2 regions of the Alicyclobacillus acidocaldarius subsp. acidocaldarius Tc-4-1 genome follow, and region 2 is predicted to be linked to the other one. Evidence: riboswitches for the same ligand, from Rfam matches in the RefSeq annotation. Region 2 holds a riboswitch; the other holds the start of a gene.

Region 1 (5,181 bases), 960 kb from region 2:
GGAAGTGTGGCCTCGCGGCCACCGTTCGCCAAGTCGTCCGGACAAGTTCATCATGGCCGAGGCCCGGCGATATCCGGGCCTCAATGCGCCCACAGGCACGCGACCGCGGCGGCCACCACAGCCCCTGCCGCGATGACGTCCACCGCCCGAAGCCGAATGTGGCGCCAGTACGTCCTCGCGTCCCATCGCTCGGCGGGCGGCCCGAAGAATCCCCGCGCCTCCATGGCGATGGCGAGCCGCTCGCTCACCCGGATGGATTGCGCGAGAAGTGGAAGAGCGTATCGGACCGGGCGAAGAAGCCACCAGCCCTCCCGCCCGCGCACGCGGCGCGCCATGCGGAAGACGTCGAGATCGTGCTTGAAGCGGCCGAGAAAGCCTGTGCCGGCCATGGCGCCATACGACAGTTTGGGCGGCAGGTGGAACGACTGCGACAGGCCGACCATGAAATCGGTGCCGTCCGTCGTGGCGACGAGCACGTACGCGAGGACCACCGTCGCGAAGGTCCGCAGCACGACGAGCAGCCCCTGCCTGAAGCCGTACCCACTCAGGTCAAACCAGAGCCAGTGCACCACGCGCGTACCCGGCGGCGCCGCTGCATTGGCCGCAAAGGCCCACAAGTACACCGCATAAATCAGCAAAAGCGGCGACAGGCGCTTGACGAGCTTCCACGGCGACAGCCAGCCGAAAGCGAAGGCCAGCGCGCCGACGAGCGCCCAGATCCACCCCTCCTCGGCAAACGTGCGCGCACAAAGCGCGACCGCTGCGACGCACAAAAGCGCGGCGGCCTTCACATCGGGGTGCCAGCGCCGCAGGGGAGATCTCGCCCGGCGCCCGGACGATGGCGCCTTCGCGGGCGGAACGCCCGCCTCGCGCTCGGGCACACCCTCGTCGGCTTGCACAGAGCTTCGCTCCACGGGCGCCGTCTCATCTAGGCGCGCCCGCCGCAACAGCTCTTGATTTCGCAGCAACGCCTCCGGCGGCCCGTCGTACAACACGCCCCCATCCGCCAGCACCATCACCCGATCCGCGTGAGCCGCGACGAGATCCAGATCGTGCGTCACGGCGATCACGGCCTTGCCCGCCTCGCAAAGCGCATCGAGCCTTTCGAGGATCATTCGCTCCGACGCCTCGTCTTGGCCATAGGTGGGCTCGTCGACGAGCCACACGTCCGCGCCTTGGCGCATCATGACGGCCATGGCGAGTCGCCGCTTCTGCCCCTGGCTGATGCCAAACGGCGACAGATGGGCGCAGCCCGCAAGCCCAAACGCCTGAAGCTCGCGCTCCACGTCGTCCGGCACCTGGTCCCCGAGCACGCGCCCGGCGATTTCGTCCGCCACGCGCTCGTACAAGAACTGGTACTCCGGGTTTTGAAAGGCATAGGCAATGCGCCCGTAGCGGGCCTTCGCCGGCATCCGGTGAACCAGCTCGCCCCGGTAGCGCACCTCGCCCGACGTGGGCCGCCGGAGTCCCGCGAGCACCTCAAGCAGCGACGACTTGCCAGCGCCATTTGGCCCCAACACTGCGAGCCACTCGCCGGGCCGGACCGAAAGGTTAACGTCCCGCCACACGTCGCGCTCACCATATCGGAGGGTGAGGCGGCGCGCCTCGAGCACAGGCGCTTCGTCCGCGCGCAGCGTCGCAGCGCGGCGCCTTTGCCGCGGCGCGCGGCGCGGCGCCTCCTCCGGTCGATACATGGTCCGCACGCGCCCGCCCGGCGCAAGCTCCACCACCGCGTCCGCAACATCGAGGAACGGCTCGTACCGGTGCTCGATGACCATCACCGTCTTCCCCGCCTCCTTCAGGCGGCGGATGACGTCGTAGACGTGGCGGCGCGAATCGGGATCCAGATTCGCGGTCGGCTCGTCGAGGATGACGAGATCCGCGTCCATGGCGAGCGCGGATGCGACGGCGAGCTTCTGCTTCATGCCGCCGGAAAAGACGCTGTGTCGCGCGTCGATCCCCACATCGAGTCCCACGGCCGCCAAGGCGCTTTGCATGTGGGGCGCCATCTCGTCGCGCGAAATCCGCAGGTTCTCGAGGCCGAACGCGATCTCGTCGTCCACCCGGTGCATGCAGAACTGGAGATCCGGATCCTGAAACACATAGCCGATCTTGCCTGGCGCCTGAAGCTCGGGCGCCAGCCGAATTTCGCCCTCCACCCGCGCCTCGATGGAGCGCGGCAAGATGCCCGCGATGGCCATGGCGAGCGTGCTCTTGCCGCACCCGCTCGGGCCGATGAGAAGCAGGCATTCGCCTTTTGAAAGCGATAACGACACGCCGGCGAGCGCGGGCTCCGACGCCTCCTCGTACGTCACGGTCAGGTTGCGCACCTCGAGGGCCAGGGCCCGCTCGATCCCTAAAGCCGCGATCGTCATGCCGACTTCACCGACCGCTTGGCGATCTCGTAATTGCGCAGCGCGCCGGTGCGGGCAAGCGCATCCGCGAGCGCCTTCGGCAACAGGCCGCCGAGCACCGCGCCGCTCACAAGCGAGATGACGACAAACGCGATCTGCGTGCCGAGGTGCAGCTTGTCGCCGCCATATTGGAAATACCATTGGAACATGAAAGCCGCTGACGCCAGTACGCCGGATAGTGCGCACGTACCGGTATTCCACACGCGATAGGCAAAGATGAGGAAGGCAATTTCCGAACCGATACCCTGAATGAGGCCCGAGATCATGTTGGCGAGCCCCCACTGCTCCCCGAGCAAAAGCTCGACGGCCGCCGCCACCAGCTCCGCGATGAGCGCCGCACCTGGGCGCCGCACGATGTACGGAACCATCACGCCGGCGATCATCCAGAGCCCCGTCATGACGCCCTGAAGCGCGTACGCGGTCGCCGGGATGAGGGCGTACAGCACGTCCCACACGCGGTAAATGCCTCCGCAGACAATGGCCAATACAACCATCAGGATGACTTCGCGCAGCCTCCACCTCGACATCGCATTCCGCTCCCCTTTCGTGGAACAGGCCCTGGGAGCGCCGCACGCCACAACGAAAACGCCCTTTTCACCACGCAGGGAAAAGGGCGCACATGGACGATGACGGGCACTTCCTCACGCTGGTATTACCCAGATCGAGTCCACAGGGTTGGCGCATGTCCGCCTCTCAGCCTTCCGGCACCCCTAGGCCCTTCTCACGATGAAATTGTTCGACTTCAGTGTATCACCGCGGCGCAAAAGGCACAAGCCGCATGCCTCAGAACCGCTCTCGGATGAGCATGGCGGCGTTCAAAATGAGAAGCACGTTGGACATGATCCAGATGCCCAAGGCGAAACCGCCCCAAAACCCGTCTCCCAGGTGGAGGTATCGGCCGTTCGCGAGCAACATCGAATTCATGGCCATCGTCAGGGCCAGGATGGCGAGCCGCTGCCGCTTGGACAGGCGCTTGCGGCAGGGCGTGCGCAGAAATGCGAACCACGAGCGCATGTGGATCCTCCTTGCGGCGCCCGCAGTCTTGAAGTTGCGCCGCGACGTTCAGAATCTTATGATGAATGGTAACATCAGGTTCGTTTCACGTCAAGCTAGCGGCAGGCCGTGCGTTTCAAGTTGTCGGTGCCCAAAACCGTCGGCATGCACAGCGAGCGAAGGATAAGAGCGAAAGCTAAGGGGATGCACACATATCAAGGACCCACGCATAAGCCTTCGTCCACAGCGATTCGCTGCTCGTGCACGGGGGTTGGACGGCCGCGGGCCGGGCACGCCGACGTGATGGCGCCTCCATGGCGCAGCAGCCCCCGGACGCGCGCGAGCTGGCGCTTTCCCAAACCCTCGAATGAAGCGGCTCAACGTCTTACACAGAGGGCGCTCGCGAACCCGCCGAGCGCCCTCGCGGAAGCGCGGCGCGCACCGCAAGCGATGCGCACCTGGCGCCCTAGGCGCGCAACGCCCGCCGCAAAGTGGCCATCTCGATGGCCCCGAGCGCGGCCTCCGCGCCTTTGTTGCCGGCCTTGGTGCCGGCGCGCTCAATGGCCTGCTCGAGGGTATCCGTGGTCAACACGCCAAACATCACGGGAACGCCCGTGTCGCGGCTGACCTGCGCAATCCCCCGCGCCGCCTCACCCGCGACGTAATCGAAGTGCGCAGTGGCGCCGCGGATCACGCAGCCCAGCGCCACCACCGCGTCATACCGCCCGGACTCCGCCATCCACCGGGCCACCACCGGAATCTCGTACGCGCCGGGCGCCCAGGCGAGTTCAATGTGTTCCTCGGATACGCCGTGGCGCCTGAGCGCGTCCAGAGCGCCCTCGACCAGCTTGCTCGTGATAAACTCGTTGAACCGAGACGCCACAATGCCAATGCGCAAATCCTGTCCGATGAAGTTCCCCTCATACACGCGCACGTGTCATGCTCCTCTCTCGAACGGTCATCCCGCTCTTCTCACAAGTTCAGCAAATGCCCCAGCTTGTCCCGCTTGGTGCGCAGATACGCCTCGTTGTACGGATTGCGGTCCACCTCGAGTGGCACGCGTTCCACGACTTCGAGCCCGTGCCCCGCGATGCCTTTGATTTTGCGCACGTTGTTCGTCAAAAGGCGCATCTTGCGGATGCCGAGATCGCGCAGAATTTGGGCGCCGATGCCGTAGTCGCGCAGATCGTCGGCGAAGCCGAGCCGGTGGTTGGCCTCCACCGTGTCCAGACCCTGATCCTGCAGCGCATACGCCCGGATTTTGTTCAACAGGCCGATGCCGCGCCCCTCTTGGCGCAGATACAACAAGACACCCTTGCCTTCGCGGGCTATCTGGCGCAGCGCGGCGTGAAGCTGAGGCCCGCAGTCGCAGCGCAGGGATCCGAACGCGTCGCCCGTGAGGCACTCGGAGTGCACGCGCACGAGCGTTGGCTCGCCGTCGGAGACATCGCCCATGACGAGCGCGATGTGCTCCTTGTCGTCGATCTCGCTCTCGTACACCACGGCCCGAAAGTGGCCATACATCGTCGGCAACTCCGCTTCAGCCGCGCGGCGCACGAGCTTCTCCGTTCGCTTGCGATAGGCGATGAGATCTGCGATGGTGATAAGTTTGAGCCCAAACCGCTCCGCCACCTGCTCGAGTTGCGGCAGGCGCGCCATGGTGCCGTCTTCGTTCAGAATCTCGCAGATGACGCCGACCTCAGGCTCCCCGCAGAGGCGGGCGAGATCGACCGCCGCCTCGGTGTGGCCTGCACGGCGCAGCACGCCGCCGGGC
Region 2 (5,181 bases):
TCGCGCAGAAACGCCGACGACGAGTTCGGGAAAGCGAGATTTCACGAGGGAGGCAGGGAGGTCCGTCTGTCCCACGTGCACCCCGTCCGCGCCCGACAAAAGGGCGATGTCGAGCCGATCGTTCACGATGAAGAGCGCGCCGTGGGCGGACGCGAGCTCCCGCAGGCGAAGGGCGAGCTTGAGCATGGGCCCGCCGTCCTCCTGTTTGCGCCGCAACTGCACGCAAGTCACGCCGCCCGCGAGCGCCTGCTCTACGATGGTCGCGACCTCGCCGTGGTCCGGGCGGTCGTCCGTCACGAGATACACGCGGAGCTTGTCCGTCCAGTCCCGCCTTGTCATCCCACTCATCCTTTCCGAATGCGCGCCCGGGCGTCGACGTCGCCTGGGGTGATGGCGTGCAGCGCATCGAGCAGCCGAACCTGGAAGCTCCCCGGTCCGCTCGCGCCCTCGGCTGCCATCTCGGCCGCCACGTTGAAACACGTGATGGCGGCGACGGTCGCCTCGAGGAGCCCGCCCTTCGTCCCATCCGAGACGGCCACAAACGCGCCGATCACGGCCGTCAGCGAGCACCCGGATCCGGTGATGGCTGCTTCCCACGGATGGCCGTTCTCGAGCTCGTACACCACCTCGCCGTCGGTGACGAGATCGCGCTCCCCCGTCGCCGCGACGACGAGGCCGCGATCGCGCGCGAACCGCATCATGGCGTCGACCAGTCCGGTCCCGGCAGATTTGGCGTCGACGCCCGCCACCTCGCCGCCCGCGCCCGTGATGACGCCGATCTCGCCCTGATTTCCGCGCAGAACCTGGATGTTCCGCGCCTCGAGGAGCCGCATCGCCGCGTGGGTCCGGTACGGCGTGGCGCCGGCCCCGACGGGATCGAGCACAATCGGCACGCCGCGGCGGTTCGCAGCTTCGCTCGCGAGATCCATGCTCGTCACGACGTACGGGTCGAGCGTGCCCAGGTTGAGCGCGAGCGCGCGGGCGACGGCGACCATGTCCGCGACCTCCTCGTGCGCGTGCGCCATGACGGGTGAGGCGCCGAGCGCGAGTAGCGTGTTCGCCGCGACGTTCGTCACGACCAAATTCGTGATGTTGTGGACGAGCGGGCGCTCCTCGCGCACGCGCTGGAGCCATTGTCCCATCTGCATGTGCAAATCTCCCTTCGGCTGAGCCAAATCTCAGAGTGGAGGAGCGGTCTCGGCAAACTGGTGGCCATCGAACACGTACATCCGCCCGGCCTCCATCCGCTCCGGCCAGACGGGGGATTGGCTGTGATCCGTCGGCCCATGCCCGCGGCCGACGTCCCAGTCCGCGGCCGCCGCGATGGCGCGCGAGATGTACGATTTCGCCGCGGCGATGGCCTCGAGCGGCCGAGCGCCGCGCGCCAAGCTGGCGGCGATGGCGGACGAAAATGTACAGCCGGTGCCGTGGGTCTTGTGGCTTGGGACGCGGGGGGCGGCGAAAAACGTCCAGGTGCCGTCGTGGAACACCACGTCGATGGCGAGATGGCCCGCGCCTTCGAGATGTCCGCCTTTGACCACGGCATACTGCGCGCCGAGGCGGCCGAGCGCCTCCGCCGCCCGTGCCGCGTCCGCGAGTGAGCGGATGGGGATGCCGGTCAGTCGCTCTGCCTCCGGCGCGTTGGGCGTCGCGACAAACGCGAGCGGCAACATGCGCTCGATCACGGCAGCGACATCGTCCGGATGGAGCAGCGCCTCGCCGCCTTTCGCGATCATCACCGGGTCCACGACGATGGGGCAGTCGACGCCGGCGAGGATTTCCGCGACGGCGACAATAGCGGCTCGAGTACCTAGCATGCCAGTCTTGATGGCGTCAAAGCCCAAATCGTCGCGCACGGACTCGAGCTGCGCGCGCACGATGTCCACGGGCAGCGGATGCACGGCCTGCACACCGACAGTGTTCTGCGCGGTGACGGCGGTGAGCACGCTCATGCCGTACACGTCGAACTGGTGGGCCGTCTTCAGGTCCGCCTGGATGCCTGCGCCGCCGCCCGAGTCGGATCCGGCGATGGTCAGCATGCGCGCCACGTGGCCGTCAGGGCGTCGAAACATCCTGCACCGCCTCCTTGGGAAGCCACGACTCGCCGCGGTACGCCATGTCGAAGAACCGGTACTCGAGGTGGCAGCTCGCGACGAACGCCGCCTCGACCCGGCGAGCCCGCTCGGGCGAGAAGTGGGCGGCCTCGCGATCGATCATCGCGAACAGGCGGTGCGTCGCGCCCTGCATGCCGGGATCGGCGTAGAAGCGGATCCAGGCCGCGAAGGGGTGATCTGGCCGCTCCTCGAGGATGGGTTCGAGCCGCTGGCCGATCTCGACGTACACGTGATGGCACGGCAGGATGGCCGCCACGAGTTCCGCGAAGTCGCCGCGCGCCGCCGAGGCCAGGAGGTGGCTCTCGTAGTGGTGCAGGGTGGGCAGCTTCGGCCAGCTCTCCACGTCCTGCGCCGTCGCCCCCGCGTAACTGAGCAGGTTGTCATGGGCCTCGGTCTCACCGCCGAGGAGAAGCGTCATGCGCCCGTGGAAGTCGGCCACGTCTTCGTGCCTTGGCGCGAGCGCCGCGGCATGCGCGAAGACGCGCAGATAGGTCTCCAGATACGGCTCGTCCTGGCTGACGTAGCGAATGGCCGCTTCTTTTGGGAGGTTCCCTTCGGCGATTCCTCGCACGAACGGATGGCGCACAATGGCGTCGAGAATGGGATTGGACATGGCAATGAGCGATGCGGAAAAGGACATGGAAAACGCCTCCTCTGCCGGAGGCCATAAGGGGAACACGGGAGGGGTCCCATGCGCCACTTTCCTACGCTGGCATTACCCAGGTCAGGTTCAAAGGGTTCGGGGTGTCCCCCGTCTCAGCTTTCGCTCCCCTAGTGGCATCCAAGCTCGTTTGCAATCTATCATAGCATCTGAGAGAACCGCTGGCCATGGCGGCCTGCGCTGGGGGCGTTTCCATGCGCGTGCGAGACGTGATCGCGGTGCTTGAATCGATGATGCCTTGCGACGACCGGGCCATCTCCGTCGACGGCCTTGTGTGCGGGGATGCGGAGACGCCTGTGCGCGCCGTCGGCGTGACGTTTGTCGCATCCGTGTCCGCCGTGGAGGCGGCGCGGGCGAATGGGATTGATCTTCTGCTCAGCCACGAGGGCGCCTTCTTTCGCCACCAAGGCGATGCGCCCGCCAATGACGCCGTCGCTTCGCAGAAGAAGCGGCGCTTGCTCGATCTCGGCGTCGCGGTGTATCGCCTGCACGATCGGCCGCATCGCACGGCGCCCGACTGGATCGCCGAAGGGCTCGCGGAGGCGCTCGGATGGGCGGCGGACGTGCGACTTCGGCTTGCGGCGCCGTGCGACGTGCCCGTCATCGTATGGCCAGAAGGCCACCGGCTGGACGACGTGGTGCGAGAGGTGTGCGCTCGCCTCGGCCTGCCGCGCGTGCGCATCTCCGGACGCGCTGATGTGGTGCGCCGCGCCGCGCTTTTGCCTGGCTACCGAGGCACGGGGGATCTCGTCGCCCACGTGTTCCAAGAGACGGGTGCCGATGTGGTCTTGGCCGGCGAGGGGCCGGAGTGGGAGGCCATGGAGTACGCGCGGGACGCGGCGGCGATGGGGCTCTCCCGTGCCGTGCTGTGGCTCGGCCACCAGGCGAGCGAGTCGCCGGGCATGCGGCGCATTGCCGAGGCTTTGAGCCTCCACTGTACCGTCCCAGTCTTGTGGTTGGATCAGCCCCAGGCGTACACGTGGTTTGAGGGCGGGGATGGCTGATGTATGCTCGGTCATCGACCCGCATGTTTCACCACGGATGAGGCGCGCGAGTCTCCATCGGCCATCCCGAACAGTGGAGAGAGGATGAAGATTCGTGTTCGACACCCTGTCTATCGCACAACTCGTGCGATCCGTCGCACAGACGGATCGATTCCGCCGTTGGCGAGGCATTTCGCTCGCGCTGCTCGGCTCCGTATTGTGGGGCGTCTCCGGAACAGCGGCACAGGTTTTGTTCCACGCCTATCACGTCGATCCGGCGTGGCTCGTCGCCGTTCGAATGGTCGTATCCGGAGTGCTGCTCCTCGCTGCCGCCTGTTGGACCGCGAGTCCGGCCGCGGTTTGCGCGCCATGGCGATCCCGGGCGTCCGCGTTCCGGTTGACGATCTTTGGCCTCGCCGGACTCCTCGGCGTCCAGTACACCTACTTTGCCGCCATTCGCACGGGAAATGCGGCAACCGCCACCGTTCTCCAATACATGGCCCCTCTCGTCATTGTCGCGTATGGGGCCGCGCGATCTCGTCGACTTCCTTCGTATCTGGAAGTCATCTGCGCGGCGCTTGCCATGTCAGGTTGCTTTCTCTTGGTCACGGACGGCCATCTTGGGCGGCTCGCGGTCTCCGATGCCTGCGTGAGCTGGGGGCTTTTGTCGGCCGTCGCTGTAGCCGTCTACACGTTGTATCCAGTGCCGCTCCTTGCCACTTTCGGCCCGCTCGTAGTCACGGCCTGGGGGATGCTTATTGGCGGTTCCGCCATGGTGGCCATCGGCCTGCCTCACAACGGAATACCTGCGCTGCCGTTTGGCGGGTGGTTTCTCGTCGGCTTTGTCGTGTTGTTCGGCACGCTCGTCCCGTTCTATTTGTATTTGGCGAGCCTTCGCGACATCACCCCGGCGGACGCGAGCCTCGTTGCGAGCGGCGAGCCGTTGGCGGCGACTGCGCTCGCTGTGACCGTGCTGCATCAGCCCCTGACCTGGGCAGCGCTACTTGGCATGGGTTGTGTCCTTTTGACCGTCACGCTTTTGGCGCGGGCGAAGTCCTAGACGACGAGTGCCCCCGCGCGGCCCGGGCTCGTCTCCGAGTGAGCGTTTGTGGCGAGTACGAGGACCGTGTACAAGAGAACGCCGCTCTGCGTAGGAGCGGCGTTTTTCAGGAAGATACGAGCATTCCGTAGGAATTAGGTCAACTGAACCGTGGCTTGCGCGAGACCCAGCATTCCGCCTTGGATCACCATGTCCACGTTCTTGGTCAGGTTTGGAGGCACGTCGAATACGACGTTGCCCGACATGGAGACGCCTGGGTTCAGTTGGTTTAAGAACATGTCGTTGTTGGCGTCTGTGTTATCATCCACGTCCGCATTGGTGTCGGCGTCATAGGTGGATCCATTCGCTTGAAGGGTAAACATC

What was found. A riboswitch is a leader RNA that binds a small molecule or an ion and turns the genes downstream of it on or off. The one in region 2 is predicted to bind thiamine pyrophosphate.
Region 1: it holds a riboswitch for thiamine pyrophosphate, as region 2 does, so the genes downstream of both, TC41_RS04385 (ECF transporter S component) here and tenA (thiaminase II) in region 2, are expected to answer to the same signal.

The regions. Positions count from the first base shown of each region.
Region 1 is NC_017167.1:969,512-974,692, reverse strand. It holds partial or broken gene TC41_RS17370 (energy-coupling factor transporter transmembrane component T family protein) at 81-809, opposite strand; partial or broken gene TC41_RS17365 (ABC transporter ATP-binding protein) at 1,155-1,553, opposite strand; partial or broken gene TC41_RS17360 (ABC transporter ATP-binding protein) at 1,797-2,375, opposite strand; gene TC41_RS04385 (ECF transporter S component) at 2,372-2,941, opposite strand; TPP riboswitch at 3,036-3,136, opposite strand; gene TC41_RS04380 (hypothetical protein) at 3,198-3,428, opposite strand; gene ribH (6,7-dimethyl-8-ribityllumazine synthase) at 3,874-4,341, opposite strand; gene TC41_RS04370 (bifunctional 3,4-dihydroxy-2-butanone-4-phosphate synthase/GTP cyclohydrolase II) at 4,380-5,181, opposite strand, start outside.
Region 2 is NC_017167.1:1,934,035-1,939,215, reverse strand. It holds gene thiE (thiamine phosphate synthase) at 1-339, opposite strand, end outside; gene thiM (hydroxyethylthiazole kinase) at 345-1,148, opposite strand; gene thiD (bifunctional hydroxymethylpyrimidine kinase/phosphomethylpyrimidine kinase) at 1,179-2,072, opposite strand; gene tenA (thiaminase II) at 2,056-2,754, opposite strand; TPP riboswitch at 2,799-2,897, opposite strand; gene TC41_RS09345 (Nif3-like dinuclear metal center hexameric protein) at 2,970-3,779, shown strand; gene TC41_RS09340 (EamA family transporter) at 3,874-4,818, shown strand; gene TC41_RS15895 (DUF4352 domain-containing protein) at 4,953-5,181, opposite strand, start outside.